DNA from 3 places in the Desulfomicrobium apsheronum genome. Region 1 is predicted to be linked to each of the others. Evidence: predicted binding sites of a transcription regulator. Region 1 holds the regulator's gene; each other region holds the start of a gene.
The links. Region 1 encodes sigma-54, which starts transcription at its own class of promoters, with help from an activator protein. Its sites were predicted from a motif close to CTGGCACGGNNNNTGCTT; they were not measured.
Positions count from the first base shown of each region.

Region 2: the regulator sigma-54 is predicted to act here: its motif matches at 6,760-6,777, upstream of BMZ40_RS02605 (THxN family PEP-CTERM protein).
Region 3: the regulator sigma-54 is predicted to act here: its motif matches at 5,810-5,827, upstream of hpsG ((2S)-3-sulfopropanediol dehydratase).

Region 1 is NZ_FORX01000006.1:82,859-93,316, reverse strand. It holds gene BMZ40_RS08245 (FUSC family protein) at 1-170, shown strand, start outside; gene BMZ40_RS08240 (YiaD family glycine zipper/OmpA-like lipoprotein) at 303-974, shown strand; gene BMZ40_RS08235 (desulfoferrodoxin FeS4 iron-binding domain-containing protein) at 1,437-1,553, shown strand; tRNA gene BMZ40_RS08230 (tRNA-Ser) at 1,634-1,729, opposite strand; gene tadA (tRNA adenosine(34) deaminase TadA) at 1,720-2,292, opposite strand; gene BMZ40_RS08220 (phosphoribosylformylglycinamidine synthase subunit PurQ) at 2,307-3,116, opposite strand; gene BMZ40_RS08215 (CTP synthase) at 3,437-5,077, shown strand; gene kdsA (3-deoxy-8-phosphooctulonate synthase) at 5,082-5,888, shown strand; gene BMZ40_RS08205 (KdsC family phosphatase) at 5,878-6,402, shown strand; gene lptC (LPS export ABC transporter periplasmic protein LptC) at 6,399-6,935, shown strand; gene BMZ40_RS08195 (LptA/OstA family protein) at 6,951-7,463, shown strand; gene lptB (LPS export ABC transporter ATP-binding protein) at 7,460-8,182, shown strand; gene rpoN (RNA polymerase factor sigma-54) at 8,289-9,716, shown strand; gene hpf (ribosome hibernation-promoting factor, HPF/YfiA family) at 9,787-10,329, shown strand; gene BMZ40_RS08175 (PTS sugar transporter subunit IIA) at 10,333-10,458, shown strand, end outside.
Region 2 is NZ_FORX01000002.1:91,993-102,450, reverse strand. It holds gene BMZ40_RS20145 (N-acyl amino acid synthase FeeM domain-containing protein) at 1-353, shown strand, start outside; gene BMZ40_RS02620 (N-acyl amino acid synthase FeeM domain-containing protein) at 527-1,426, shown strand; gene BMZ40_RS02615 (efflux RND transporter permease subunit) at 1,423-3,690, shown strand; gene BMZ40_RS02610 (ThiF family adenylyltransferase) at 3,776-5,815, shown strand; gene BMZ40_RS02605 (THxN family PEP-CTERM protein) at 5,909-6,712, opposite strand; gene BMZ40_RS02600 (PEP-CTERM sorting domain-containing protein) at 7,049-7,957, opposite strand; gene BMZ40_RS02595 (CAAX prenyl protease-related protein) at 8,249-8,935, shown strand; gene BMZ40_RS02590 (hypothetical protein) at 9,002-9,286, opposite strand; gene BMZ40_RS02585 (VOC family protein) at 9,430-9,933, opposite strand; gene BMZ40_RS02580 (VOC family protein) at 10,110-10,458, opposite strand, start outside.
Region 3 is NZ_FORX01000004.1:24,631-35,088, forward strand. It holds gene BMZ40_RS05730 (iron-containing alcohol dehydrogenase) at 1-445, shown strand, start outside; gene BMZ40_RS05735 (sigma-54 interaction domain-containing protein) at 578-1,966, opposite strand; gene hpsH ((2S)-3-sulfopropanediol dehydratase activating enzyme) at 2,130-3,074, opposite strand; gene hpsG ((2S)-3-sulfopropanediol dehydratase) at 3,176-5,668, opposite strand; gene BMZ40_RS05750 (TRAP transporter substrate-binding protein) at 6,328-7,338, shown strand; gene BMZ40_RS05755 (TRAP transporter large permease) at 7,519-9,390, shown strand; gene BMZ40_RS05760 (amidohydrolase family protein) at 9,482-10,321, shown strand.

The sequences.
Region 1 (10,458 bases):
TGAACGAATCCGAAACGAGACTGCACGAACTGCGCAAAGACGGGGCGACCAGACGCTTCCATCTACAGAAGCTCTTGCAATTCTTCGCATTTTACCACAGTGCCCAATCCATGGGAAGAGACATCCTACTTTACGGCCAAAACCCCTTATTTTCAGTCCGGGCCGCATGACATGGCGTGCTGTTTACGTTATGTTTCGGATACGCGGGCATCGCGTTGCCCGTGCAAATGTTGACGGTGCATGGGAACAGATTTATATTTAAAAATCAGTCAAAAACATCAGCCTCAAAGGATGGCATCACCATGAAAAAAATCTTTATGATCGCATTGATTGTCGTGTTCGCAGCGACCGGCTGCGCCACCATGGACCAGCAATCCAAGACCACCAAGGGCGCCGTGTACGGTGCGGGCGGAGGCGCTGTCGCAGGCGCGGTATTGGGAGGTATCATCGGCCGTGACGCCAAGGGCGCGGCCATCGGTGCCGCTGCCGGAGCAACCATCGGTGGTCTGGCCGGGGCAGGAGCCGGGCGCATGATGGACAACCAGGAAGCCGAAATGCGGCAGGCCCTGGCTCAGTCCGAAGAGGTGGCGATCCGGCGCGAGGGCGACCTCCTGGCCCTGACCCTCAAGGGGGATGTGACCTTCGACGTGGACTCCGATGTGGTTTTGCCCGGTCTGTACAACGAAATCGAACGCATCGCCCAGATTCTCGTCAAGTACCCGCAGACAACCATCGTGGTTGAAGGCCACACCGACAGCACCGGCTCCGACGCCTACAACCAGGGACTGTCCGAACGACGCGCCTGGAGCGTGCAGCGCCTGCTCACGGAACGCGGAGTAAGTCCGGCCCGGATCAGCGCCGTGGGCTACGGGGAATCCCGGCCCGTTGCCTCTAACGACAATCCCGGAGGCCGCCAGATGAACCGCCGCGTGGAAATCCGCGTCAACCCGAACTCCGGCCAGCAGACCTACTAACGGCCTACCCCTTCAGGCCTTGGCCGGATGACCGGCTCATTTCCTCATCTAATCGGTCCTGTGCTGCAAAGCCCAGGGCCGATCAACTTTTTTACGAAGCGCCAACACAGGGCAAATTCCCCGTTCTGGGCACCGATTAAAGCAGGGTCGAAAGGCAGGACGAATCTGGCCTTAGCCCCCGCAAGTACAGGGAAAAAGCACAAAAGATAGAACGCCCGCACATTCAAGGCCGAGCTATTGCACAAAAACCAACACACTGTTATGGTCTTACCAATTCGCAACATTCCGTAGAATCATCACAGATGCAGGATTGGTCCCCGGTTGCTGAGCCACGGCGTTCGCTCCCCCTCTTCGTATTCATCACTGATTCAAGCCGCTCACTCATAAGCGTTCGCAACGCCCAACCGGCATGCCCCTTGTGAAAAATCATAATCCACCACAACATTCAACAAGGAGAATTCTATGTCTTCGGAAAAAGGTGAAGTTTACAAATGTGAAGCGTGTGGTGCCGTCGTGCTCGTGCAGGAAGGCGGTGCGGGAGAACTCGTGTGCTGCGATCAGCCCATGGTCAAGCAATAGTCCTTAAGCGTCTCTCAAAACGAATAAACCCCGGTTTTCCTTGGATTTAGGAAAACCGGGGTTTGTGCTGGAGTATGAAATGGCGGAGAGGGTGGGATTCGAACCCACGTACCGGGGATTAGCCGGTAACTCGATTTCGAGTCGAGCGCGTTACGGCCGGACTTCGCTACCTCTCCGCGAGGTTTTTTGAAATTTTCTTTTCCTGGCGGCGCTGTTTGAAAAAGCCGCTCAGTTTTGCGCTGCATTCCTGTTCCAGAACCCCGCCCAGAGACCAGAAATGGTGGTTGCTCCAGGGCAGCGCCGTGCCGTCCATGCGGCTGACCAGACATCCGGCCTTGGGGTCTGCGGCGGCGTAGACCACTCCGGCCAGGCGGGCCTGGATGACCGCTCCCAGGCACATGATGCAGGGTTCAAGGGTCACCACCAGCACGGCGTCGGTCAGACGATGATTCCCCACCTTGGCGCAGGCCTCTCGCAAGGCCAGGATTTCGGCGTGGGCCGTGGGATCGTTTTCAAATATCGTTCTGTTCTCGCCCCGGCCCAGAATCTGGCCGCTGCCATCGATGACCACCGCGCCCACGGGCACGTCACCCCGCCCTTCCGCCAGATGCGCAAGCTTCAGCGCCTCGTGCATGTAGGGCTCCCAGGCCAGCAGGTCATCCGGGCCCGGCGTCGGGGAAGGCGCACAGTAGAAAGTCATGGGGGCGCTGTCAATGATCTTTGCATCCTCTTTGGACACGTTTTCAAACCGTCCTATCTGGCCTTCAGATATTCGATCCCGCCCTTGAGCAGTTCCGTGCCCAGAGTGGAAGTCTCACCCCTGGTCCAGCGCGGATGGTTGGTGGGATGATTGTAGGCCTCGGGGTGAGGCATGAGCCCGAGGATTCGGCCGGAAGGATCGGTCAGTCCGGCGATGCCAAGCGGCGAGCCATTGGGATTGGCCGGATACTCCTGGGTCACTTCCCGGGTCTGCGGATCCACGTATTGCAGGGCGATGAGATTCTGCTCCTGCAGGCGGGAGAGGGTCGTGTCGTCACCAGGAACGAGCTTGCCCTCGCCGTGACGGACGGGGACGTAAAGATAATCGAGCCCCTTGGTGAAAACGCAGGGAGACTCCGCGTTGATCTTCAGCGTCACCCAGCGGTCCTCGTACTTGGCCGAATCGTTGTGGCTGAGCGAGACCTGGCGGGTGAAGTAGGCGCCATCAAGAGCGGGAAGAAGACCCAGCTTGACCAGCAACTGAAAGCCGTTGCAGATGCCAAGGATGAGGCCGCCCGCGTCAAGGAAGCGCTTAAGCTCCTCCATGAGGGACTTGCCGCTCTTGGTCAGCATGTGCCGCCAGCGCAACGCTGCGGCCTGGGCCGAGCCGAGATCGTCGCCGTCGAGAAAACCTCCGGGCAGGATCAGAAAATTGTAGTCGGTCAAGGTGATCTTGTCCGCCGTCAGATCGGAAAAATAAGCGATGGTGGTCTGGTCCGAACCAGCCTGATCCGCCGCAAAGGCGCATTCCCGCTCGCAATTCGTACCGTAGCCGGTAATTACCAATGTTTTGACCTGAGCCATCACCCCTCCAAAATCGGCCGTAGCCGAGCTGTTTGATTAAGTACCCAAGCCCATTACAGTCCAAGCAAAACAGGCGCAAGCCTGAAAATCGCCCTTTCCGACTGTTTGCACTCGGCGTTCTTTCTGCTATTGAACCCAAGGTGTTTGCAGGACACCAGGGGCCGCTTGACAAGCAGGAAGTCCGCTGCCAAATGTTCCAGCGGACATACGGATGTCAATTTTCGGGCTGCCGACAGGTGGCCCATTTGTTTTGTGGACCATGTCTGGCCGCGCCAAGCGCGGATTCAGACCGAAGAAATATTCAGGTGAGCGAGGCAGCGATGAACACCAAATTCATTTTTGTGACCGGCGGGGTATTGTCCTCTCTGGGTAAAGGACTGGCCGCCGCATCCATCGCGGCTCTTCTAAAAGCGCGGGGGCTTCGGGTATCCATCCAGAAGCTTGACCCGTACATCAACGTCGACCCGGGCACCATGAACCCCTTCCAGCACGGCGAAGTCTACGTCACCGACGACGGAGCCGAAACGGATCTGGACCTTGGGCACTACGAGCGCTACCTCGGCACCCACTTGAGTCAGCGCAACAACTACACGTCCGGGCGCATCTACAATACCGTCATCACCAAGGAACGTCGCGGCGACTACCTGGGCGGCACGGTCCAAGTCATCCCGCACATCACCGACGAGATCAAGTCGTCCATCCTGAGCCTGGCCAGCGACGACCTGGACGTGACCCTGGTCGAGATTGGCGGCACCGTGGGCGACATCGAGGGCCTGCCCTTCCTGGAAGCCATCCGCCAGTTGCGGGCCGACCTCGGCAAGGACAACGTCCTCTACATCCACCTCACGCTGGTGCCCTACATCAAGACCGCCGGCGAGCTCAAAACCAAGCCCACCCAGCATTCCGTCAAGGAACTGCGCAGCCTTGGCATCCAGCCGGACATCATCCTCTGCCGCTCCGAAGTGGACCTTGGCGACGACATCAAACGCAAAATTTCATTGTTCTGCAACGTGGACCAGGACGCGGTCTTCACCGCCATAGACGTAAACCACATCTACGAACTGCCCCTGACCCTTTATAATGAAGGTGTTGACCAGAAAATCGCCATTCTCCTGCGACTGGCCGCCAAGAATCCGGACCTGCAGGAATGGAAGAATCTCGTCTACAACCTGCACCATCCAACGTCAGAGGTCACCATTGCCATCGTCGGCAAGTACGTGGACTTGAAGGAAGCCTACAAGAGCCTGCATGAGGCCCTGACCCATGGCGGCGTGGCCAACAACGCGGCCATCCGCTTCCTGTACGTCAATTCCGAGGAAATCACCGCCGAAAACGTGGCCGAGACCCTCGCCGAGGCCGACGGCATCCTCGTTCCCGGCGGCTTCGGCATCCGCGGCGTAGAAGGCAAGATCGCGGCCATCACCCATGCCCGCGAAAACAGGACCCCCTTCTTCGGCATCTGCCTTGGCATGCAGTGCGCGGTCATCGAGTACGCCAGAAGCGTCATGGGCCTGACCAAGGCCAACTCCGAGGAGTTCGACCTGACCACTCCGGATCCGGTCATCTATCTGATGAAGGAGTGGTTCGATTTCCGCAAGAAGTGCGTGCAACGCCGCGACATGACGAGTGAAAAAGGCGGAACCATGCGTCTTGGCGCCTACCCCTGCGTGATCGAGAAAGACACCCGCGCCTTTGAAGCCTACGGCGCGGTCGAGGTTTCGGAACGTCATCGCCACCGCTACGAATTCAACAGCGCCTACCAGAGCCGTTTCGAGGAAGCAGGGCTGACCATCAGCGGCCTGTCCCCGGACAAGAGCCTGGTTGAAATAGTGGAAATCAAGGATCATCCGTGGTTCCTGGGTTGCCAGTTCCATCCGGAATTCACCTCCACCCCCATGCAGCCACATCCGCTGTTCCGCGAATTCATTCGCGCGGCCGTGGCCAACAAGAAAGCCGAGTAACAACATGATTGACTGCTCCACCCTGGTCGCCGGCCGCCCCTTTCTCATCGCCGGACCCTGCGTGCTCGAAAGCCTGGACATGGCCATGACCGTGGCCGTCGAATTGCAGGCCATCGCGCGCGATCTGAATCTGCCGCTCATCTTCAAGAGTTCCTATGACAAGGCCAACCGCACGGCCGGAGCGAGCTTCCGCGGACCAGGGCTGGACATGGGGCTCGATTGGCTGGCCCAGATCAAGAGCCGCACCGGGCTGCCCGTGATCACGGACATCCACGAGCCGCGCCAGGCATCCCTGGTGGCCGAGGTGGCCGACGTGCTTCAGATTCCTGCCTTCCTTTGCCGCCAGACCGATCTGCTGCTCGCCGCCGCGCGCACCGAGCGCATCGTGAACATCAAGAAAGGACAGTTCATGGCACCCTGGGACATGCAGGGACCGGTGGAAAAAATCCGCTCCGAAGGATTCGAGCGCATCTGGCTGACCGAGCGCGGATCCATGTTCGGCTACAACAATCTGGTCGTGGATTTTCGCTCCCTGGTCATCATGAAGCAGTTCGGCTGCCCCGTGATCTTCGACGCCACCCACTCCGTGCAACTGCCCGGCGGACAGGGCACGTCCTCCGGCGGCCAGCGCGAGTTCGTGCCGCCGCTGGCCCGGGCTGCCGTGGCCTGCGGCTGCCAGGGCCTCTTCATGGAGATCCATCCGGACCCGGACAAGGCCCTCTGCGACGGCCCCAATTCCTGGCCCCTGGCCAAGGCACGCACCCTTCTCTCGGAGCTGGCGGCCATCTGGAGCATCCCAAATGAATGCTGAACTCCTCGCCCGGGACGTGCGTCTGATCATCCTGGACGTGGACGGGGTGCTCACCGACGGCGGCCTCTATTATGACGAATCAGGCTGCGTGATGAAACGCTTCAACGTCCAGGACGGACTGGCCATCAAGATGGCCCCGCAGGCCGGCATCGAATTCGCGGTCATCACCGGCCTTGATTCCCCGGCAGTGCGCAGGCGGGTCACGGAGCTTGGCATCAGCCATTACTATCCCGGCCATCACCGCAAGGCCCCGATCCTGCGCCGGATTTCCGAAGAGACGGGCATCCCCTTGGCGCAGATGGCCTATGTCGGTGACGACTGGGTCGATGCGGCGCCTATGTCCCTGGTCGGGCTGCCCATCGCCGTCCCCAACGCCCGCCCCGAGATATTGAAACTCGCGGCCTGGACCACCAGATCCATGGGAGGCCAGGGTGCCGTGCGCGAAGCCATAGATTTCATCCTGCGCGCCCAGGGCAAACTCGAAGCCCTTTGGCAGGACTGGGTCCGGGAATGAAGCGACTGTTGGTCGGGCTTTTGGCCCTTGTCGTTCTGGCCGGAATCGCGATGCTCGGCAAACGCCTGCTCTGGCCCGAGCGTCTGGACAATCCGTCGATCCGGAATCTGGATGTGGACCTGAGCCTCAAAGGCGTAAACCTGAGCCAGGGCAAGGACGGCAAGAAGCTCTGGAACCTGAGCGCCACCGGCGCCGACTACTCCGAAAACGGCGATGAACTGACGCTCGCCGCCCCGATCATCGTCTATTGGGGCGAAGAAGGCGGGGAACCCATCGAAGTTCGGGCGCCCAGGGGGCAGGTCTGGCAAAAAGAGGACCGGGCCAGAATGTGGGATGGGGTCAACGGCACCCAGGGCCAATACGAGATGCGCTCCGAGACCCTTGACTACACAGGACAAAACCGCACACTCGTGCTCGGCGGCACGGTTGAACTGACTGGCGAATCCATGCAGGGCCGCTCGGACACCCTGACATATTTTCTGGACACAGGGGACTTCCTGGCCCAAGGCAACGTCCAGGTCATCATGAACTGACAAGCGGGTTACCAAATGCGTTCACTCATAATTCTTCTCTTCCTCGCCTGTGCGACGCCTCTCTGGGCGGCCGAGACCGTCCCGGTCAAGATCACTTCCGACACCATGACCTACACCCAGAAAGGGGACCAAGTGATTTTCACCGGCTCCGTGTATGTCATTCGTCAGGACATCCAGCTCTGGTCCGACACGCTGACCGTGCTGCTGGAAAAAAAGGATGGCGCCAAGAACGCCACCCAGAGCGTGCCTGACGAGCAGGGAGCCATCAAGAAAATCATCGCCAAGGGCAACGTGCGCATAAAAGCGGACAAGGGCCGCACCGGCACCTGCGGAAAGGCCACCTACGAAGCCGACAAGGACCTACTGACCATGGAAGACAGCCCCATGCTCATGGAAGGCGCCAACAAGATCCAAGGCGAGGTCATAAAGCTCTACATCAAGGAAAACCGCAGCGAGGTCCTGGGCGGCAAGGGACGGGTCGAGGCCATCTTCAACACTCCCGCCGGCAACCAGGGGCTTGGGCAGTGACCACCCTGACCGGTCAGAATCTGGCCAAGCGTTACGGAGCCAGGGATGTCGTGCACGACATCGAGCTTGACGTGAGCCAGGGCGAAGTGGTTGGCGTCCTGGGGCCCAACGGGGCAGGCAAGACGACCACCTTCTACATGCTCGCGGGCATCGTGCGGCCCACGCGGGGACAGGTCCTCCTGGACGGCCAGGACATAACCCGCTGGCCCCTGCACAAAAGGGCCCGCGCGGGCATGAGCTACCTGCCGCAGGAAAGCTCAATCTTTCGCAAACTGACCGTGCGTCAGAACCTGCAACTGATTCTCGAATATTCGGGATTCTCACGCGACGAGCAAAAGCACACGGCGGACAGGCTGCTCGATGAACTGGGGATCACCCGCCTTGAAGGACAGCTGGCCGCCTTTCTGTCCGGCGGAGAACGCCGCAGGCTGGAAATTGCCCGCGCCCTGATCCAGAATCCAAAATTCATCCTCCTGGACGAACCCTTCGCCGGCATCGATCCCCTGGCCGTGGACGACATCCAGGCCATCATCCGGGACCTTCGCGACAAGAACATCGGCGTGCTCATCTCCGACCACAATGTTCGCGAAACGCTCCAGATCTGCGACCGTGCGTACCTTGTCCACGACGGCCGCATCATCCTGAACGGCAGCCCGGAAGAGATCGTCGCCGACCCGGGTGCGCGCAAGGTTTACCTCGGTGAAGGATTCAGCCTCTAGCGGACACGATTTTCCAAGGATTGCCAGGACCTAAGCTTTATGGCAGATTCGTTACTGGGTAGTTTTTTAGCCTGCAATCCTCTGACACGGTGAAACCAAATCAATTATGGGCCTTGAACTCCGACAAAACCTCAAGCTGACGCAGCAGCTGGTCATGACACCGCAGCTGCAGCAGGCCATCAAGCTGCTTCAGCTCTCCAGATTCGAGCTTCTCGAAGCCGTTCAGCAGGAGTTGCTTGAGAACCCCATGCTTGAGGAGGGGGTCAAGGAAATTTCAGAAGAGCACGAAATCCAGGCTCCGGCAGAAACACGCCCGGAAACTTCCTACGAAGACGCGGAGCTGATGCGCAACGCGGACTGGGAAAACTACCTCGGCGATTTTTCAAGCACCGCCAAGCAAGTGCAGTTCAAGGAGACCGAGGCCCTTGAGGAGATGATGTCCTACGAGGCCAGGCTCTCGGGCAAGCCTTCCCTGGATGGTCATCTGCTGTGGCAGCTCTGTCTGTCCAACATCACCGAAGAAGAGGAGATGATCGGCGAGGCCATCATCGGCAACCTCGATTCCCAGGGCTACCTGATGAGCACCGCCGAGGACATCGCCTCCGAGACGCTCTCTCCCCTGGCCCTGGTGGAGTCCATGCTGCATCGTCTGCAGCGCTTCGATCCCGTGGGCGTGGCCGCGCGCTCTCCTCGGGAATGCCTGCTCATCCAGCTGGAAATGCTGGGCCAGGACGATCCCATCCTGATCTCCCTGGTGGGGGAACATCTCGAAGACATCGAAAAGCGCCGCTACAAACCGCTCCTGCGCAAGTTCAAGATCCAGATGGAGGATCTCAAGGCCTATCTGGACATAATCCAGTCCCTGGACCCCATGCCGGGCGCCAGTTACGGCAGCGAGAGCACCATATATGTCAGCCCGGATGTTTTCGTGTACGAATACGAAGGGGATTTCGTCATCGTCATGAACGACGACGGCCTGCCCAAGTTGCAGCTCAGCCCGTACTACATGGACGACATGCACCTGGCCGTCAAAGGCCCGGACCGTGAATATCTGCACGACAAGATGCGCTCCGCCATGTGGCTCATGAAGAGCTTGCACCAAAGGCAAAGAACATTATATAAAGTGGTTGAAAGCATTGTCAGGTTTCAGCGGGGCTTTTTTGAACACGGGGTGACCAAGCTCAAACCGCTCATCCTCAAGGATGTAGCCGATGACATCGAAATGCACGAGTCCACGGTCAGCCGGATCACCACGAACAAATACGTGGCCACCCCGCACGGCATCATGGAACTGAAATTTTTCTTCAATTCCGCGCTGGAAATGGATGATGGAACCCAGGTCGGATCCGAATCGGTCAAGGCCATCATAAAGAAAATGGTCAGCGAGGAAGACCCGAAGCACCCCTACAGCGATGAAAAAATCGCTTCGGTGCTGAAGGAACGGCTGGATGTGAACATCGCCCGGCGAACAGTGGCCAAATATCGCGCGGTGCTGGGGATCGATTCCTCATCAAAGCGAAAACAGGTTTTTTGATATCCCGCCCTTTGGGCCGCCCCTTTCGGACGGCAAAAAGGGCTGACCCTCAACAATCGAGGAGGCTTCCATGAGGATTACCTTCAATTTCAAAAACTTCGATCCTTCCGACCATCTGCGCAAATACGCCAAGGACCGCTTCGGCAAGCTCGCCAAATTCATGGCCGGCACCCCCGACGCTGAGCTGCAGGTCAATCTCGAAGTGGAGAAATTCCGGCATGTCGCCGATATAGTGCTGACTGGAAAGAACGTGCATATCTCCGCCCGCGAAGACAGCGAGGACATGTACTCCACCGTCGACCTCGTCTGGGACAAGCTTGAAGCCCAGATGCGCAAGACCCGCGATAAGGACAAGAGCCGACGCAAGGGCGGCAGCGACAGCCCCCGCATGGACGCCGCGAGTTTTGACGACGACGCGGACACCAGGCGCAAGCCCGTCATCCAAAAAACCGATGACTTCTCGCCCAAGCCCATGATCGTTGAAGAAGCAGCGCTGCAGCTTGAAAGCTCGGACAACGAATTCCTCGTATTCCTCAACGCCGAAAGCGAAAGGATCAATGTCATTTACCGACGCAAAACCGGCGATTTCGGTTTGATCGACCCCGGGGTATAGGGAATGAAGCTTGCTGAATACCTGGACAAGGATTTGATCATCTCCGACCTCTCGGCCAGGACCAAAACCGAGGTCCTGGCCGAACTCGTTTCGACGCTGTCGACCAAATACCCCGATCTTGACCCCAAG
Region 2 (10,458 bases), on a different contig from region 1:
ACAAGAGGCTCTGCGAGCTCGAGATCTTCGGGGAGGAAAAGCACTATGCCCGGGTCAATGCCCCCGCCGTGGCGCTTCGCGCGGATGTCGCCGCCGTCAGGAGGCGGCTCGACAGCAAGGGGCTCATGACCTCGTACCGAAACGCAATCGATGCCCATTATCTGTCCCAACGCATCGCGCTCTGCGGCCGGATCACCGACATTCTCGAAGGCCGAAGCCTGCCCCGGTCCCGCCCGAACCCCCTGGATACCAGTCTGCTCAATCACATCCTGTCCGACACCATCGACCTGCGGGATCTGTCCCTGGAATGCAAAATCCTGCTCCGAAACTCATACCCGGGCCTGCGGATCTGAATCTCTCAAGACGGGTTCAGGCATGGCATATGCAACGAACATTTACGTCTCTTCAAGAGACGCCGACAGGAGGACCATAACACCAGACGAGCCGCTTTTTCGCAGCCAGGGCCATGACGCGAACCGCGTCGGCTTTTTCTCTTTTCTTTCGTGCTCGCGAACATGGAGAACCCATGACCGATCTCTCCGAAAACACGCGTCAGGATCGCCGAAGATCCGTCAGACTCCGTCGCTCCGCCATGCTGAGAGCCAAACTCGATGAAATTGACCGACCGAACATCAAGATCGCGGAAACCCGCGACGAGTGGTCTCAGTCCTTCGCCCTCGTCTACAGAGAGTACCTCGCCTCGGGATACATCAAGCAGCCACATCCCTCGGGCATGCACCTTAGCGTCTACAATCTCCTGCCGACGACGTGCGCCTTCATTTTCAGAACCTATGTCACTGTAATATCCACATTGACCCAGATCTTCGACAGCGAGCTCTTCGGCCTGCCCATGGACGCCCTGTATCGGCCTGAACTTGATGCGCTGCGTTCCCAGGGCAGAAAGATCACCGAGCTCTCGGCCTTGGCAACGCCCAGGGAGACACGCTGGTGCAATCTCATGGTCTTCCTGTCAAAGACGATGTTTGAATACTCAATGATGAACAACATTGACGACATATGCATCATGGTCAACCCGAAGCATGTCAATTTTTACAAGACAATGTTCCTGTTTGAAGATTTCGGAGAAGAGCGTTTTTACCCGGGAGTTGGCGCTCCGGCAGTCGCCTTGCGCATCAACATGGAACATATTGAAGACAAGGCATCGGAAAAATACAAGGACTTTGACGTGGATGACAATATCCATGAGTTCTTCTACAAAATGAAAAGCACCTTGGTGGAATTGAACAACGGGTGGACGTTCTATGACAAAAGGCCTCCCATGAGCGAAGAGGACGCACGGTTCTTTTTCAACACCCGGCAGGAAATCATCGCAAATCTGTCCGTGCCCCAAATGGAGCATCTGACGCGGCTCTATCCATTCCTCAAAAGCATTCCCGCATCCAGCATGCGCACGGATCATCCATGAAGCACATAGCCAGCCTGGTCACCCGATTCCCCATACTCTGCCTCGTGTTGTCCCTGTGCCTGGCCGCCCCGTTCCTGATCCAGCTCCCACGCATCCAGACCGTAGACAATGTGGATTATTTCACCGTTGAGGGCGATCCGGACGTCGCCTTTTACCAAAGCATCAAGGACACCTTCGGAGAAGACGAATTCTTCGTGATCGCCTTTTCAAGTCCCGAGCTGTTCACGTCCCCCGTCTTACGCATGATCGCGGCCCTCACGCAGGAACTCGAAACCATCCCCGAAGTCCGGGAGGTGCAAAGCCTGGCCAATGTGGACTACATCCACGGCGAAGAGGAATATTTCGAAGTTCGCCCATTTCTGGAGCGCATCCCCGAAGACGCTCCGGGAATGGCCGCCCTGCGGGAACAGGCGCTGGGCAACCCGCTCTATGTCGGCAACCTCGTTTCTGCCGACGGGGAAACCACGGCTTTGGTGGTCTTTCCCACGGCGCACGAGGCCGGGGACGGAAGCTTTCGCAAGAGGCTCATCAAACAGACCGAAACAGTGCTCGCCAAACATGAAGAGCTTGCCGGCCGGTTTCATCTGGCCGGCTGGACCATGACCAACTTCAGCCTCAGCCAGTACATGAAGTCGGATGTGGCCGTGTTCATCCCGGTGACCTACCTATTCATCACCCTGACCATCTGGCTCTTTTTCCGCAACGTGCGCCTGACCCTGCTGGCCCTGGCCAACATCTCCGTATGCACGGGGACGACCATGGGATGCTTCCCCCTGCTCGGCATTACGCTGAACAACGTGACCACCATCGTCCCGCCGCTCGTCATGGCTCTTGCATTGGCAGATTCGGTGCACATCTTCGCCCATTTGGACAAAAAGCTGCTGGGTCAGGTCCGATCTCCCGCCAAAGCCATGGAACACATTCTGCACCGGGTCATAACCCCCTGCTTTCTGACCAGCCTGACCACGGCCGTGGGTTTCGCCTCCCTGGCCGTAAGCGACATCCCTCCGATCAAGGAATTCGGTTACGTGGCTTCGCTGGGCATGATTTTCGAATTCCTGTTTTCCTTCATGCTGTTGCCCCCGCTCATGCTCATGTGCAGGCCGGACACCATATACACCCACCAGCGCAAGGACATCGGCATGGGCGCCTTTCTGGGCCGCCTCTCCACGGTGGTGCAGACCCACGCCCGTCCCATAACCATCTTCATCACGATCCTGATCCTGGGCGCTTTGTGGGCAGCCTCGACGATCCGGGTCGAGACCAATCTGCTGGAGTACTTCAAGCCTTCAAGTCCCCTGCGCCAGGAGCTTTCCTACATCGAACCCCGGCTGAGCGGGGTCGGCACGGTGGACATTTCCGTCAAGGCCGGCGAGCGGGACGCCTTGCGCGACCCGGCCAAGCTGGCCGTGATCGACAGGCTGCAAACCTTCGCCCTGACGCTGCCGGGTGTCGACCGCACCATGTCCTTCGTGGACTTCCTGAAGGACATGAACATGTCCTTTCACAACGAGGATCCGGATTTCTACGTCATCCCTGAAAGCCGGGAACTGGTGTCCCAGTACCTGCTGCTCTACGACTCCGACGACATGGATGAATTCATCACCTCGGAATACGATCAGGCCCGCATCCTGATCCGCATCTCCGAGCACAGCTCCGCGGGCCAGGCCGAACTCATACACGCCCTGCGCGCCTTCATCGACCAACACGAACACGACGGCTTGCAAATCCGGGTCACCGGCCGGGCCGTACAGGACGTGAACACCATCGACGCCCTGGTCCGGGGACAGGTGGAAAGTCTGGCCCTGGCCGCCACCGTGATCACGTTCATCATGTTCCTGGCCCTGCGCTCGTTTGTCGCAGGGGCCCTAAGCCTGATCCCGAACGCGTTTCCGATCATCATCAACTTCGGGATCATGGGTCTGCTCGGCATCCCCCTGAACACCTCCACGGCCCTGATCTCCGTGGTCGCCCTAGGCATCGCCGTGGACGACACCATCCATTTCCTGACCGAGTACAACCGAAAGCGCGCCGAGAGCCTGCCCATGCGGGAGGCTCTGCAACGAGCCATCCTGGAAAAAGGTACGGCCATCTGCGCTTCATCGCTGATCCTGGTCATCGGCTTCGGCGTGCTTCTCTTCAGCAGCTTCGTGCCCACCATGAGCTTCGGGGGTCTGAGCGCCGTGATCATGATCACGGCCGTGGTAGGCGACCTGATCGTTCTGCCGGCGGCCATGCTTTCCTTTGACGGCAAGAGCGAATGACACGGCAGGAACAAGCCGGGCAGCAAACACGCCGGAGACGCCCCGGGGCCAGGGGGCATCTCCTTAAGGAAAAAGAGGATCAAGCATGAAACGAGATGAACACCTGGCAACCTTGCAGGCCCTCGGAATTTCCAGCGAGGAAGCCTATCGCGAGGAAGCCTTTTCCCGCAACATCGGGCTGTTTTCACCGGGCGAGCAGGAGCGACTGGCCGAGGCCAGGGTCGCCATTCCGGGCATGGGCGGCGTGGGCGGAGTGCATTTGATCAATCTGGTGCGCACCGGAATCGGCCGTTTCAACCTGGCCGACTTCGACCAGTACGAACCGGTCAACGTGAACCGCCAGTACGGGGCCAGGGTGCCATCCTTCGGCCGCCCCAAACTTGAGGTCATGATCGACGAGGCGCACGGCATCAATCCGTTCCTGGACATCACGCCCTATCCCTCGGGACTGACCGCAGACAACATGGAAGCCTTTCTAACAGGCGTGGACGTGGTCCTGGACGGACTGGACTTCTTTCAGTTCGAAATCCGCCGCAGCCTGTTCAACATGGCCCGCTCCATGGGCGTGCCCGTGATCACGGCCGGGCCGCTGGGATACAGCTCGGCCCTCCTGGTCTTCACCCCGCACGGCATGGGCTTTGACGACTATTTCGATGTGGGCGGGGAACTGCCGGAGGAACAGAAATATCTGCGTTTCGCCATGGGGCTGGCCCCAAGGCCCACACATATCGGATACATGGACCTGTCCAGGGTGGATCTCAAGGGTGGCAAAGGCCCGTCCCTGAACATCGCCTGCCAGTTGTGCTCGTCCCTTGCCGCCACCGAGGCCGTGCGCATCATTCTTGGCAAGCCGGGACTCAAGCCCGCGCCCTGCTTCCTGCAGTTCGACCCCTTCCGGCAGGTGCTCCGTAAAGGGCGCCTGAGCCGGGGCAACCGCACCTTCAGCCAGCGCGCCAAACTCTGGTACGTGCAAAACGTACTGATCAAGGCCACTGACACGGGCCGGGTGCGCATTCCGGACCAACCCGTGGTCAGCGTCTCACATTTTGACTCCCTGCCCCAGGATGTCGGCACCTATCTGCTGCAGGCCGCAATTCAAGCTCCCTCCGGGGACAATGCCCAGCCCTGGAGATTTCGCCTGACGGGCAATGACATCCACGTTTTCCTCAATCCGGAAACCGACATGTCGTTTTTCAACGTCCGCCAGATCGCCTCCATCATCGCCTGCGGAGCGGCACTGGAGAATATCCGCATCGCCGCCGCAAGCATGGGCCTCTATGCAAGCACGCAGATCCTGCCTGATGCCGCGCAGGAAAACCTGATGGGCACAGCGCGCATACAGCCGGGCGATCAGGCACCGGAACCGCTGGCCCGGCACATCTGGACGCGCTGCACCAACCGACGTCCCTACGACAAGCGCCCCCTGCCGGACTGGGTGCAGGCAGATCTCAAGGCCCGCATCGCGGACATTCCCGAAGCCGGATTGCATCTGCTCACCGGTCGCGCTCAGCTCAGGAAACTCGCCAAGGTGATCTACCTGGCCGACAGAATCCGCACCGAGCACCAGGGCCTGCACGAGCATTTCACCTCCATGATCCGTTTCAACGACCAGGAAGCACGGCAACGCCGCGATGGCCTGCCCCTCAAGAACCTGGAGGCCGGATTGCCCGGAGAGGCATTCCTGCGCCTGACCAAACCGTGGCCCGCAATGCGCGTCGCCAACGCCCTGGGACTGGGTCGGTTGGTGGCCCTGCACTCGGCCCAGGGCATCCTGGCCAGCGGGGCTGCCGGAATGGTCGTGGTCGATGGATTGGAACCAGGAGACTTTCTGCGCGGCGGTCAGGCCCTGCAACGCATCTGGCTGGCATTGGAGCACCATGGCCTACAGATGCAGCCCATGACCGCACTCACCCTCTTCCGGCTGCGCTGGATCTGGGAAGGGCCGACAAGTTTTTCCGAAAGGCACCAAAAATCACTGGAGCGGGTCTGGCAGGATTTGAAGGATCTGTTCGGAAACGTGGACTTTGAAAATCAGGGTCCGGTCATGCTCTTTCGCACAGGCTACGGCCCGGGAATCCGGCACCGCACCCTTCGGCGGGAGGCGGAAGACTTTGTGATCGAATGACCGGCCGTTGCGTCCAGGCAGGGACGATCTCATGGCATACAAAAAGGCCGGGAAGCATCTGCTCCCCGGCCTTCATACTGTTATGACGATTGATCAGTTCTTCTTGTTGCGGCGTACCGCGATGCCAAGGCCAAGCAGGCCAGCGCCCAGAAGAAGCATGGTGGCAGGTTCCGGAACAGGCGAGGCCATTATACGCAGGTTGAACTGAGCCGAATTTTGGCCGTCTTCAGTTGCGAGCCATCCAAAATATTCTCCTTCTCCATATATGGCTGCTACGTAATCATGGTAAGCGCCTTCCAGCAGGCCAAAACCCTCACTGTTGAACTCGAAAGTATACTTATATTCTTCATAGATAAAAGAGCCTTGTGTCAGGCCTGGGTCGGTGAGGATAAAAATATCCATTGGCGTTACATCATTGTTCGGAGTTTCAAAGAACAGAAACTCCAAAAATGCTGTGTCCACAGGCTGTACGGGTCCGGCAGGTATGAAAGGCGTAAACTGAATGCTGGCCGCGACCTTTCCATATGCAAGAGTTGGGTAGTCTGAACTAAGAATGTAGTTATGATGTACAATTGAAACAACATCTACAGACGGTCCATAAGTCTCCAAAGGAATTCCGGTCATCAGGTCGATACCGGATACAGGAGCGATAAGCTCAAGTGAGCTCTGAAATTGACCTGGATTACTCCCGGGGACGGTGGATGGCACGCCCCAGTACAGGGTCCTCAAATCAGCACTCACACCCATTTCGTCCTGGTTGGCCTCATCGTTAAGCCAATCAACAAAAATAGCGTCATTGGTATACGCCCACTGAGTCACCAAGGCAGCAGAGGCCAATGTCGCCGTGAAAAAAAACGCCACAGCTAAAAGACATGTTACAAGTAGATTCTTCCTCATGGTAATCCTCCCAATGTTAAAATAACTGTCTTGTGGTGACAGGTTATTAGCATGGTCCATGCCAATATTTTGAGACATTATTTCAGATATTTGTATAAAAATATATCAATTGGAACTCAAAAAAATGTAAACTGCTCCGACATTCTTCCAGTTTAAATTTACACACGAGCAATTCCCCTAACTCCAAAGTTACCCTGAACGTTGATTACGCCCGAAAAAAAGGCTCCCACTTCAAGACCAAGCGAATATTCTTGTTGATTATCAAATGGATACATAAAAAAACTCGGAGCATCTCTTCGATACTCCGAGTCTCTTTCGCGTCAAGGACGGTATATTCTATTTGCGCAGCTTGCCGCCCGCGAACGCCAGGGCGACCATGCCGAATCCGAGCAGGGCCACGGTGGCCGGTTCAGGGACTGGAGGCGGAGGAGGATTGTCGCTTCTATAACCCAGGATGAAGAAATCCTCAAAACCATCGCTCAAAAGCTGATACTGGAATGTAGCCGTGAAGAATAGGCCCTGACCAATAAACTGGGACAGGTCCATCGTTGGGGCATATACGAGAAAGTCCACATTGTTTGTTCCGGTTGTATCGAACGAGTATTCCGTACCCATGAATTCCACAGTCTTCGTGTTCGGAACTTCAACAAGAGCCTCTTCATCAAACTCACCATTGTTGAGACCGTCGAAGGCCCATTCTGCAAGCCCGAATGCGTCAGGCGCATAAGGAAAAATAGTTCCAAATTCATCGGTGATCGCAACGTATCCGTTGCCAAGCATGTTTGGCTGGTTTCCTATCTGATTAATATCGAATGCGAAAACAGGTATATTTGATCCCTCGAATTCGCTTTGAAGAAAATTATACAACAAATCCACGGAAACGACCCAACTAATATTCAAATCAGTGTTAAATTCCGTAGTCGAACCATCATTTGGAAATGCCAAAGGATCAGGAAAACTATATCCACCCCTGATGTTTACATTATCTCCAGCAGCCTTTTCAGCACTCTCACTGTCACCCCACCAGATTTTGAGTTCATCTTTAAGCGAACCTTGATTTGATGGATAGATCGAATAGCCAGGATAAAGTTGCTTCAATATGCTTGTTGAGTAGGAATAATATTCGTCGTACGGGATCGCATTGGGAAAGACAGGTTCCGGCAACCAAACACTTGCCCATGACGGCGAAGCCAATAAAAACATCAGCACTGTTGTGCAAAGACTGCCCTTGACAAGCGATTTCATAATCAGTCCCTCCGGTTGTTTTTCTCTGTGACGCCCCTTGGCTATAAATCTCTTCAAGCAGGAAAAATGCCAATATGCACTACCCTTTAATCATTCATCTTATTGTAAACACACGCCAAACAATGTAAGATAATCCGACAACGAGTTGTTTTACTTTCCAGCTTTCGACCAACGTTTGCCCCAATGAAACGCTGCAATACAACCATCAGATTCGACAAACAGCAGCAAAATCGTTTTCAACTCACAACGGAACGTTGCATACAGGCACACATTTAGCTTAACAGCCAACCAATGAACGACAAAGCTTGGCCGCGCATAGTGCCTTTTGCCCTTTTCATGGTCATCATCGGCCTTGAGGAAGGATTGCGTTTCATGGACGGCAAAGCCTGGATCAGCATCCAGGAATCGACCTTCGCCCTGCTTTACCCGCTCAGGCCTCTGGTCGCCGTCATCGCGCTCTTCCTGTGTCGACGGGCCTACACGGAACTGTGCTGGGCCGATCTGAAGAGACGCGGCCAGACTTTGGGGAGCATCGCGCTGGGCCTTGCGGTCTTTGTGTTATGGATCAACATGGACTGGACCTTCGGAGCGCTGAGCGAACCTCCGGGCTTCAATCCCGGCGTCTTTTCGAACCCGAACCTGCGCCTGGCCATGACCGGCATCCGCATCGGCAGCGCCGTGCTCATCGTCCCGATCATGGAGGAAATCTTCTGGCGATCCTTCATCTTGCGCTACGTCATCAACCCCGAATTCGCCAAGGTTCCGCTCGGCACGTTCACCTGGATTTCGTTTCTGGCCAGCGCAGTGCTCTTCGGCTTGGCCCACCATTTCATCCTCGCCGGAATCATGGCCGGCATGGCCTATTCCTGGCTGCTCTACAGAACCAGGAGCCTGGCGCAATGCGTCCTGGCCCACGCAGTGACCAACCTGGCACTGGCCGCTTTTGTACTGAACACGGAAAAATGGTGGTTTTGGTAAATCGCGAGGAAACGGAACCGGTCTGATTGGCCGGCTATCCATGAGAGACTTACTCGACTTTCGGGGTTAGCCATTAACAGCTAACAACCTTTGTTCATTGAAAATATAGTCGAAATCGTGCCCCAAACTACGCATTCCTTCTTGAAAACCCTCAAGCAGTATGCGTTCAGCCTGGCTCTGGTTGTCGCCAAGTTTCTTCAGGTTTTCCAGGGTAATGCCTAGGATTTGGCACAGCGCCTTGACGAGAGTGCAGTCCTCGGCCTCTTCGCAACAATGATGGAATAGCAGGCCAAGGGTTCTTGGGTCGTCAGTCCTGCGTTTCTCGATGCTCAGGAAGATGTATCTGGTCATCACGATGGTCGTGTGTAGAAGAGCGCGGAGCGTTCAAGTCGGATTTCCCTTACGCAGAAAATCCGCTCGTCATGACGTGTTCGCGGAAATCAATCCTGACCTACGCATTGTTCATGCCCCCTGGTCCAATCCGATCGTGTCCGTCAAAAAACTCCATCATAAGCTCGCTTGAGCGTGTCAATCTCGAGCTTCTTCATCTGAAGCATAGCCTCCATGGCTCTTTGGGATTTTTCAGAAGTGCCGTCACCCAGCATTTCAAACATGACAATGGGCACAACCTGCCACGAAACTCCGTACTGATCCTTGAGCCAGCCGCATTGTTGCGCAGTATCGTCACCGTTCGCGGTCAGCTTTTCCCAAAAATAATCCACTTCCTCCTGCGTCTCGCACTTGATCTGAAACGAAATGGCCTCGTTGAATCGGAACATCGGGCCACCATTGAGCGCGGTAAAATGTTGGCCGCTGAGTTCAAACTCCACGGTCATGACAGATCCCGCCGCTCTGCCGTGGATCTCATGTCCCGCTTCACCGTATCGGGTCACGCTCATGATTTTTGAATTTTTGAAAATGGATGTGTAAAATTCAGCAGCCTCTTGCGCTTGATGATCAAACCACAAGCAGGGCGCAATTTTTTGCATGGTGTTCATTATATAACTCCAATCAATGTCCACGGGCGGGCAATACGACTTCTCAAAAAGGTCTGTAAGAGCATTGAAGTCAATGCGTTCCGATGGACTGGGCTTGAATCGTGATGAAACGTCATGTCATGGTTGTGACCGGTGAATTGTGAGCCACAACCATGCATTGATCATGTGATGATTGACTATTGCATTGAATGCAAGCCAATTAAATTTCCTTCCGTATCGTATACCAAGGAAATATGCCCATATTCTCCGATGGACATTTTTGATTCTTTAACCTTTCCTCCATTTTTTTCAACACGACTTTCTTCCACTGAGCAATCTTCACAAGCAAAATATATAATTATACTGTTTCCTCCGGACTTGCCATCGTCCATTTTGACCAATGCGCCAGACGAACCTTCCTCATTCATATGCATCGGAAAGCTGTAATATTCAGGTTCTCCAGTATTGAGTCTTTCAAGCTTGACTTCAAAGACAGCCTCATAAAATTTTTTGGCTCGATTCATGTCTTGAACATATATCTCGAAC
Region 3 (10,458 bases), on a different contig from region 1:
CGAGGCCAGGGAAAACATGCTCTACGCTTCGGCCCTGGCCGGGATGGGCTTTTCCAACACGCAGAACGGAGTAATCCACGCCATCGCCATGGCCGTCCCGGCGACGTATCACATCCCCCACGGCCTTCTCGTCGGCGCATTGGCCCCCATGGGCATCGCCTTCAACTGCCTGGCCAGCCCCGAAAAATACGCCCGGATCGCCGAAATACTCGGCAGCGACGTCGTTGGAAACAACATGGACGAACGCGCACAAAGCGCCGTCGCCGGTTTTGAAAAGCTGCTCTTTGATCTTGGCGTCAAGCCTGGCCTTGAAGCCCATGGGGTGAAGCGTGAGGATATTCGGGGCATCGCGGAACGCGCGGCCGCGACGCGGCGGCTGATGGACAACAATCCCCGAAAGGGAACTGCCGACGAACTGGAAAAACTGATCGAAAGGCATTTTTAGATCGAAGCACACCCTGCGCCGACGTTACGCGGCAGCATCCGAAGAACACTGGCAAGGCAAAACAAGCCTGTCAAAGGAACGCGCCATGTCAGGCAATGTCTGCGTCCAGATGCCGGGGCAACCGCCCCGGCGTCACTTCTTCTGGACCTTCCTGAAAATCGTGCTGCGATCGACCTGGAAAAGATCGGCAACTTTCTGCACCGAACCGTGAACTTCAAGGGCCTGCTGCAGAAAATCCCGCTCGATATCGGCCATGATGTTCTTCAGCGAGCGCCCGCCGGTCAGGATGTCGTCGGTGTAGCACCGCTCGCGCGCCAGGCCCTCGGAGACGGAGGCGGGAAGGTCGCGCGGGGACACGAGGGTTCCCTTGTGGGTTATGACCAGTCCATGGATCATGTTCTGCAATTCCCGCACGTTTCCAGGCCACTGATAGCGTGACAGGATGCCCATGGCGACCTCCATGACGGCCATGCTCTTGCTGTACTTGGTGGCATAATAGCGCAGGAAATGCTCGACCAGGGGGCGCACGTCGTCGGGCCGCTCGCGCAGCGCCGGGATGGTTACCGTGGCCACATTCAGGCGATAGAAAAGATCGCGGCGAAAGGTCCCCGTCTCCACGCATTCGGCCAGATTCTTGTTGGTGGCGGCGATGATCCGGACGTCCACCTTGCTCGGACGACTCCCGCCGACGCGCATGATCTCCCCGTCCTGCAAGACACGCAACAGCCGGGTCTGCATGGACAGCGGCAGCTCGCCTATCTCATCCAGAAAAACCGTACCGCCGTCGGCCAGTTCGAAATAACCGGCCTTGCCCTTACTCGACGCGCCGGTGAAGGCGCCCGGCATGTAGCCGAACATCTCGGACTCGGTCAGGGTTTCGGAGATACCGCCACAGTCCACCTTGAGAAAGATCTTGTCCTTGCGCGAACTGTGTGCGTGCGTGAGACGCGCGAAGACATCCTTGCCCACGCCGGTCTCGCCGAGCAGGAGCACGGAGGCGTCGGTGGGGGCCACGGTCTGGAGCATGCTCACCACGCCCTGCATCACCTCGCTTTCAAAAATCGGGGTCAGCGTCTTGCTGCGCTCCTGGGCGATATAGGCCATCTGCTCATGAAACTGCTCGATCAGGTGTCGCTGTTCCTCCATCTGATCGTTGAGGCGCGTGATCATGGTGATGTCGCGCACGAAGGTGACCACCAGGCGCAGGGCCCCGGAATCATCGAATACGGGAAATCCCGACAGGACCAGCTTCTTCCCGTTCTGCAACTGCTGCACGTGGGTGGCGGGCTTGCCGGTGCGTACTATTTCAGGGTTCAGGATCTTGTCGAAGACTCCGTTCTCAACAAGTGCGCGCACCTGTTTGCCCTGCACCTGCTCCTGCTTGAGCCCGGTAAGCTGCTCGTACATGCGGTTGACACGCAGGGTCACGCCCGAAACGTCCGAGATGAACACTCCGTCGGGAAGAGCATCAAGTATGTATTCAAAGTTCTTTGAAAGAAAATCCATGGAACGGTTTGGCATGCAAAAAATCTCTCACGGCTTAAAAAAAAAGGCAACCCTGACGAGCTGCCTTTTAATACAATGCTATGTAAAATATGAATATGACATCAATCTACCGTCACAAATATCAATTAATGACAAAATAAGTGATGTATAAATTCAAATTATAAATATTGCATCAATACTATTTCGCCACTTCGACCCTGTCTCCAAGAACGCTTCGTGCGGCATCAATCAGTCTTGGCATGACGGATTTATCCAGCGTGACTTCATCCATGGGCGGAACACGATCGAGAAAATGATATTTCTGTGTCCCGAGACGATGATAGGGAAGCATTTCGTAGCGCACATTCGGGAATGGTTCCAGAAACTTCGCAATGGCGATGATTGCCTCCTCCGAATCATTGAATCCGGGAATCACCGGAGTGCGGGCCAGAATCGTCTTGTCCGGATCAAGCAGGGCGAGCTTCCTGAAATTGTCGAGAATCCGCTCATTGGAACATCCGGTCTGTGCCTCATGAATCCCGCTATCCATATGCTTGATATCGTACAAGACGTAATTCAGATATTCGGACGCGGCCTCCAGCGTCTTCCATGGAACCATCCCGCACGTCTCCACCGCCGTCTTGATTCTGCGACGACGCGCATCGCGCAGCAAAGCCAGGGCAAACTCGCCCTGCATGAGCGGCTCCCCTCCGGACAGGGTCAATCCACCGCTGGATCTGGTGTAGAACGCCGCATCCTGCTCAACGACCTTCAGCACATCATCGACGCTTCGCTCCTGTCCGTAGACGATAAGCCCCTGGGATGGACACGCCTCGGCGCAATTTTTCGGGCACCCGTCACAAAGCGCGCGGTCTATGCGCAGCGTGTCGTCCGCCTCACGTATGATCGCGCCGCGCAGACAGGCCTGCAGGCAGCGCGTGCATTTTGAGAAGGTGAGGCAGCGGCCGGCATTGAAGGCCAACTCGGGTTCGCTTTTCTGCGACTCGGGATTGCTGCACCAGTTGCAGGACAAGGGGCAACCCTTCAGAAACACGATGGTTCGGATTCCGGGGCCGTCGTGCACGGAATATTTCTGGATGTTGAACACCAGACCTTTCTTCTTTTTGTCTTCTAGCGCGCTCATGAGACTCCTCGATGGTTTACGCGATGGGAAGGACCGACGGGCGGTCCCGGCGCCGATTCCAGGAACGGAAAAGGTCAGGGGGCCGAAGCCCCCTGTTTTTTTTAGATATCTCCATGCTCCGTACGAGCGATGAGGTCGTTCTGGAGATCGGGGGAGAGATCCACGAAGTAGGCGCTGTAGCCTGCGATGCGCACGATCAGGTTGCGGTACTTCTGCGGGTCCTTCTTGGCCGCGATGAGGGTGTCGCGGTTGATGACGTTGAACTGCACGTGCCATATCTTCAGGTCGCAGAAGGTGCGGATGAAGGACACGAGCTTTTCCGTGCCCTGCTCGCCCTCGATGCACTTGGGAGTGAACTTGATGTTGAGCATGCGGGCCGCGCGGTCGCGCATGCCGTAGTTCTTGGTGTTGTAGTTCGAGAGCAGGATGGCGGTAGGCCCGTTCACATCCGCGCCGTGGGAGGCGGAGGAGCCGTCGGACAGCGGAGTGTACTGCTTGCGTCCGTTGGGGGTCGCGCTGACGACCTTGCCGAAGGGCACATGGGAGGTGAAGGGCACGTAGCGCACGTCGTTGTGCATGCCCAGTTCCTTGCTGTACTTGCCGCCGTATTCGACGGAAATCCTGTCGATTTCACGGCCGATGCTGTCGGCATAGGGGTCGTTGTTGCCGTAGCAGGGAGCGCTGCGCAGCAGGGCCTCGATGTCTTCGTGCCCTTCGAAGTTGGCGTCGATGGCGTCGATGATCTGCTGCATGGTCAGCTTCTTGTCCTCGAAGACCAGCTTCTTGATGGCCGCAAGGGAGTCAACGACAGTGCCGAGTCCCATGTATTCGAAGTAACCGAGGTTGATGCCCTCGGGGATCTGCTCCTGATGCAGGTCGATGCAATGCTTCATGCACAGGTCGTGCATGGCCGAACCCATGGGCTGGGCGAAGCAGGTCGCGCGGATCTTGTTGATCTTGTACTGCTGCACGAAGGCGGCGCGCAGGAAAAGCAGGTGCTGCTGCACGTATGCGTTCCAGAACTCCTCCCAGGTGGCGAACGTGGTCGGATCGCCGGTCTTCAGGCCGAGCTCGGCATCGCCGTATTTCTTCATGCGGCCGTTGCGCAGCACCATTTCCACGGCGGCGGCGAAGTTGATGTACGCGCCGCCCGAGGTGTAGGTGTCGCGGTTGGGCATGCGCGCCTCGGTGCAGCCGGACACCGCGTAGTCATAGGCCTCGGCGAAGGTCGCGCCCTTGGAGACGTACAGCGGCACGATCTCCTCGTCGTTGATCAGCTTGGGGAAGCCCGAGCCGTCCTTGATGGTCTCGGCCACGTCCCACAGGTAGCTCTCGGGGGAGCGGCTGTGGATGCGGGCGGCGAGGTCAGGGTAATGCAGCGGGAACTCGCGCTTGGACTTCAGGATCAGGTGCGTCAGGTCGTTGGTGGCGTCGCGTCCGTCCGGGGTCTGTCCGCCAACGGTCACGGCTTCCCAGTGCGCGTAGCCTTCATTGAAAGCGCCGCCCGTGGGAGAGATGTACATGTCGATGAATTCGGCCATGCCGACCCACATGCACTCCAGAAGCTCCATGGCCTGCTCTTCGGTCAGCTTGCCCGCCTCGACGTCCTGGGCGTAGTAAGGGAAAAAATACTGGTCCATGCGGCCGTTGGAAATGGTCGTGCCGGTCTTCTGCTCGATGCGGGAGAACATCTGCGTGAACCACTGGCTCTGACAGGCTTCCCAGAAATCACGGGCGGGCTCGCCGGGAACGTGCTCGGCGTTTTCGGCCATGCGGATCAACTCCGCCTTGCGGGCCGGGTCGGTTTCCTTCTCCGCCACTTCACGGGCAAGCACGGCATGGCGCTTGGCCCAATGCACGATGGCATCGCTGACGATGACGATGGCCTCAAGAAAAGGTCTCTTCTCGCAATTGTCCTTGGGGCTCAACGGATCAAGGATGGCCAGCTTCGCTTCGGCTTCGCGCTTGATGTCGTTGAAGCCGCGCTTCAGAATCTTCTCGAAGTCATGCACCCACTGGATGGAGGAACGGAACGAGGCGGTCTCGTTGACGATGAAACGGGACATGAGTCCTTCCGGATCGTCGTAGGTCAGCTTGTGAACTTCCTCGGGCAGTGCGGCGTTGAGCTTCTCGTGAAAGGTCTTGCCCTTCCAGAAGGGAGCGATCTGCTCGACGACAATCTTTGCGTCCTCGGGAGTGATGGTCGCGGGAGACTGCGTACGGGTGGGCAGGTCGCGCACCGCGATATCCAGAAAGTCGCCATCGAGTTCAGGATAGAGAATGCCGTAGCGGCCGTCGAAACCGGCGCGACCCAGCAAAAGCTGATCTTCCTGAACGTAAACAGTCATGTTTTCGGCGATGTGCTTCAGAGCCTTTGCCCAACGCAGAACAAGAGGCTGTCCTTCAGTCTCTTGCATCGACTGTGTAAAATACAAGGCACGCTCGACATCGATGCGCGGTTTCTGTCCGTCAAATTTTTCCAGGAGCTTGAAGACACGACTGTGGGTCTTTCTGAATTTATCTTCCTTGCCTTCAATCTGATTATAAAGGCGTTCTTCCTGAGGCGACATGCATCCACAAGTAAAGCGAGTCATGTTCTTACTCCTGATCTAAGTTTATTGATTGAATCTTATGAGAACTTAAATCCCGAAAATTAGTCATTGGACTATTTTTAGCATCGTATTCAATTCTTCTCTTCACAGACATGCTTCGGGATTATTGAACTGCCTGCTTCTGAGCATTCTTTGTGCCAAATCTTATAACCACATGAAAAGATACGGTTTCCGGAGTTATGGTGTCTTTTCGGTCTTTTGAGAAAAAAATAACGAATCGCGCCCGTCGCATATTTGCAACAAAGCGTAAAAAAACTTCTTTTCAGGCAAAAAAAGAGTTGCAAATTTGCGACGAGATGCTCAAAATTTACTACCAAAACCGTCGCAAAACCCGAAAGCCAACTTAAAGAGCTTACGTATGACACCGTTTTGTGATTTTTTTCCCAAAAGCAGCGCTTCTGACAAGAACATTTCCCAGTAGTTGCAAGTTTGCAACGACACCTCCCACACTCTGCCGCATTTATGCACTGCACAATTCCAACCATCTGGATTTAAAACACTTTTCAACGTAGCATATTTGCTGATCGGCTTTTTTCTCTGGCATGTATTCTGCTCAGGGACCATCAACACCCGTGATCAGAGGGCGACAGCCAAACAATTGCAGAGCAATACTGGTCAAAACTTAAATTTTTGGAGGAAGAATGAAAAAGAAGATCGTTTTTGCAGCGCTGGGACTCATGGCCGCCATCGGTTTGTCCGGGAGCTTCAACGCCGCCGAGGCCGGAAAGCCGCTGACCCTTCGTCTTGGACACCCGATGGCTCCAGGTAACAACGTCACCGTCGGCTACGAAAAGTTCAAGGAACTGGTGGAAGCGAAAAGCGACAGGAAGATCCGCATTCAGATCTTCGGCAATGCCCAGCTCGGCAGCGACAGAGTGACCACCGAAGCGGCCCAGGCCGGCACGCTGGACATGTCCTCATGCTCCTCCCCGAACATGGCCAGCTTCAACAAGGCCTACATGGCCCTGGACCTGCCCTACATAACCGCTCCCAAGTATCAGGAAAACCTGTACAAGGCCCTCGATGAAGGCGAACTCGGCCAGGAACTGGAGAAGCTTTCCAACGAAATCGGCCTGACCACGCTCATGTTCAGCCAGTACGGATACAGAAACTTCGTCAGCACCAAGAAGCCCATCCGCACCGTGGCGGATCTGGCAAACCTCAAGGTCCGCACCACTGACTCTCCCGTCGAGGTTGCCGTGGCCACCGCGCTTGGCATGAACCCCGCTCCGGTTGCCTGGGGCGAGACCTACACCGCCTTGCAGCAGGGCACTGTCGATGCCGAAGGCAACACGTTTTCCCTGCTCAACGACGCCAAGCACACCGAAGTCCTGAAGTACGCCATGGACTCCAACCACAACTACAGCATGCACCTTCTGCTCATGAACAAAAAGAAGTGGGACAGCCTCACTCCCGACCAGCAGCGCATCCTTGGCGAATCCGCACGCGAAGCACTGCAGTGGCAGCGCGAGGAAACTGTCCGCCTTGAGGCGAAGGCCTGGGAAGCGTTCAAGGAGAAGGGAATCGAGATCACCATCCTGGACGACGCCGAACGCGCCAAGCTCAAGGAACTCACCGCGCCCGTGCGTGATAAATTCGCAGAGCAGATTCCCGCCAATCTGCTCAAGCTCTTGAACGAAACACAGCAATAACATTCCCTTTTCACCCCCGGAAGCAAGTCCGGGGGTGAAAAGACAAACCTGTCTCCCCTGAACATCGTGAAGTGCATCAAACTTTGCGGCATGCTCGACTTGCAGGGGATTTGACCGGATGGTCCACATAAAATGAGGCAAAAGGGAGACCACATGGATCAGGAAATCACCTGCGGCGCAATGCCCATCACACAAATCAACGCGCCAGACACTCAGTCGAAGTGCTGGGCCTGGATCGATGAAAATTTCGAAAAAATATTCCTTGTTTCGGGATTATTGCTGATAATCCTCTTCATCACCTTCCAGACCACTTACAGATACCTAATAACCCACTTCTCAGACACTGCGGGCGCGGCGGTCTGGAGTGAAGAGCTTTCCCGGTACATTTTCATCTGGATAACGTACCTGGCACTCTCCGTGGCCATCAAAAAACGCAGTTCGATCCGCATCGACATAATTTTCGACAAGCTCCCTCTGCGCTGGCAAAATGCAAGCTGGGTCATGGTCGACACGTTCTTCCTGATACTCACGCTCACCATCTGCTGGACGGGATGGTCGCAAATCGAAAGATTGCTCGAATTTCCCCAGCATACGACGGCCCTGGGCATTCCCTACATAATCCCGTACATGGTTCTGCCGGTAGGTTTCGGGCTCATGAGCCTGCGCCTGCTTCAGGGCCTGGGCCGCCAGGTTCGCATCTGCGGCCTGAAGGACACCCTGTTTGCGCTCGCATGCGTGGCCCTGGTCGTCTCTCCGGTCTTCGTCGCGGAGTACATCGAACCGCTGCCGGCCCTGTTCGGATATTTCGTGGTCCTGTGCCTTCTTGGCGTCCCCATCGCGATCTCCCTCGGACTGTCCACCCTGGCCACGGTCATCTGCGCCGACACCCTGCCCATTCAGTACCTGGCGCAGACGGCCTTCACATCCATCGACAGTTTCCCCATCATGGCCATCCCGTTCTTCATCGCGGCGGGCGTGTTCATGGGCGCGGGCGGCCTTTCGCAACGTCTCCTCTCCCTGGCCGACGAGATGCTCGGAGGACTGTATGGCGGCATGGCTCTGGTCACCGTCGCGACCTGCATGTTCTTCGGAGCCATCAGCGGCTCCGGCCCGGCCACCGTCGCTGCCATCGGAGCGCTGACCGTTCCGGCCATGGTGGAACGCGGATACGACAAATATTTCGCGGGCGCACTGGTTGCGGCTGCGGGCGCCATCGGCGTCATGATCCCGCCCAGCAATCCCTTCGTGGTTTACGGCATCTCGGCCCAGGTCTCCATCGGCGACCTCTTCCTGGGCGGCATCGTGCCTGGTGTTCTGACCGGGCTTGTGCTCATGGGTTATGCCTATTTCTTCTCCAAGGCCCGCAACTGGCACGGTGAAGTGCGCGAAAGAAGCGTAAAGACGCTGGGCAAGGCATTCTGGAACGCCAAGTGGGCGCTCATGGTGCCCGTCATCGTGCTCGGAGGCATCTACGGAGGCCTCATGACGCCCACGGAGGCGGCGGCTGTCGCGGCTTTTTACGGCCTGATCGTCGGCGTTTTCGTATACCGCGAGATCGGCTTCAAGAAACTGTTCAATTGCTGCGTCGAAGCCACCGAGACATCCGCCACGATCATCGTGCTCATGGCCATGGCCACCCTCTTCGGCAACATCATGACCATCGAGGACGTGCCGGGCACCATCGCCCGCGCCATCCTGAGCGTCACCGAGAGCAAGCTGGTCATCCTGTTGCTCATCAACGTCCTGCTGCTCATCGTCGGCATCTTCATGGAAGCCCTGGCCGCCATTGTCATCCTGACCCCCATCCTACTGCCCGTCGTGACCGGCGTGGGTGTCTCCCCGCTGCATTTCGGCATCATCATGGTCGTCAACCTGGCCATCGGCTTCATCACCCCGCCCGTCGGAGTGAACCTCTTCGTCGCCAGCGGCATCTCGAAGGCGAAACTCTCGGAGCTGTCCAAGTCCGTCATACCCATGATTCTGCTCATGATCGTGGTGCTCCTGATCATCACCTACATCCCAGAAGTACCGCTCTTCTTCATCTCGAAATAACGCACCCGTAACAAATGCCGCCGGACATTCCGGCGGCACTTTTCAAACCCGGCTGACGCACCTGTCAAGCCCGGATAAGGAGACTTTGTCCATGAAAATCATTGATTTCCGTTTCCGCCCCAACACTCCTGAGATAATCAACGGCATCAAAAACAGCGCCATGTTCAAGGCAGCCTGCAAGGCCATCGGGTTCGACGCCCGCCAGGCCCAGCCCCTGGACGAGATCGTGGCCGATCTTGACCGGCGCGGCGTCGAACGCGCGGTCATCACCGGCCGCGACTGCGAAACCACCTACGGCTCCCCGGCCAACAACGGGAGCGTGCTGGAGTTTTGCAAGGCCTATCCCGAAAAGTTCATCGGTTTCTGGGGCATCGATCCGCACAAGAAAATGGCCGCCGTGCACGAAATTGTCAGGGCCGTCGAAGAACACGGCATGAAGGGCATCGCCATCGACCCCTATCTGGCCCACATCCCGGCCTGCGAGGCCCGCTACTATCCGCTGTACACCAAGTGCGCGGAACTGAATCTACCCGTGTTCGTGACCATGGCCCCTCCGCCGCAGGTTCCCGGCGCCATCATGGACTACGCCGATCCCCGTCACGTCGATCAGGTCGCCCGCGACTTCCCTGAACTGACCATCATCATGAGCCATGGCGGCTATCCGTACGTCAACGAAAGCGTCTACGCCTGCCTGCGCAACGCCAACGTCTACATGGATTTCTCGGAATACGAACGCGCGCCCATGGCCGACGTTTTCGTGCAGGCCATGAGCACCATCATCCAGGACAAGGTCGTCTTCGCCAGCGCCCACCCGTTCATCGAACTCAAAGACGCCCTTGACGCCTACGCATCCTTCCCCCTAAGCGACGAAGTTCGCCGCAAGGTCATGTACGAAAACGCAAGCCGCATCCTGGGCCTTCACCGCAACTAGCCACTCCTTTAGCCCCCTGGGGATGACGCCACGGCGCTCCCCAGGGGGCTCAAAGAACGAACTGTCGACACGACCACAACCCTTTTGAAACCATCCGAGCCTTTATTGAGTGGCCTTGAGCGAGGCGCTGTACTTCT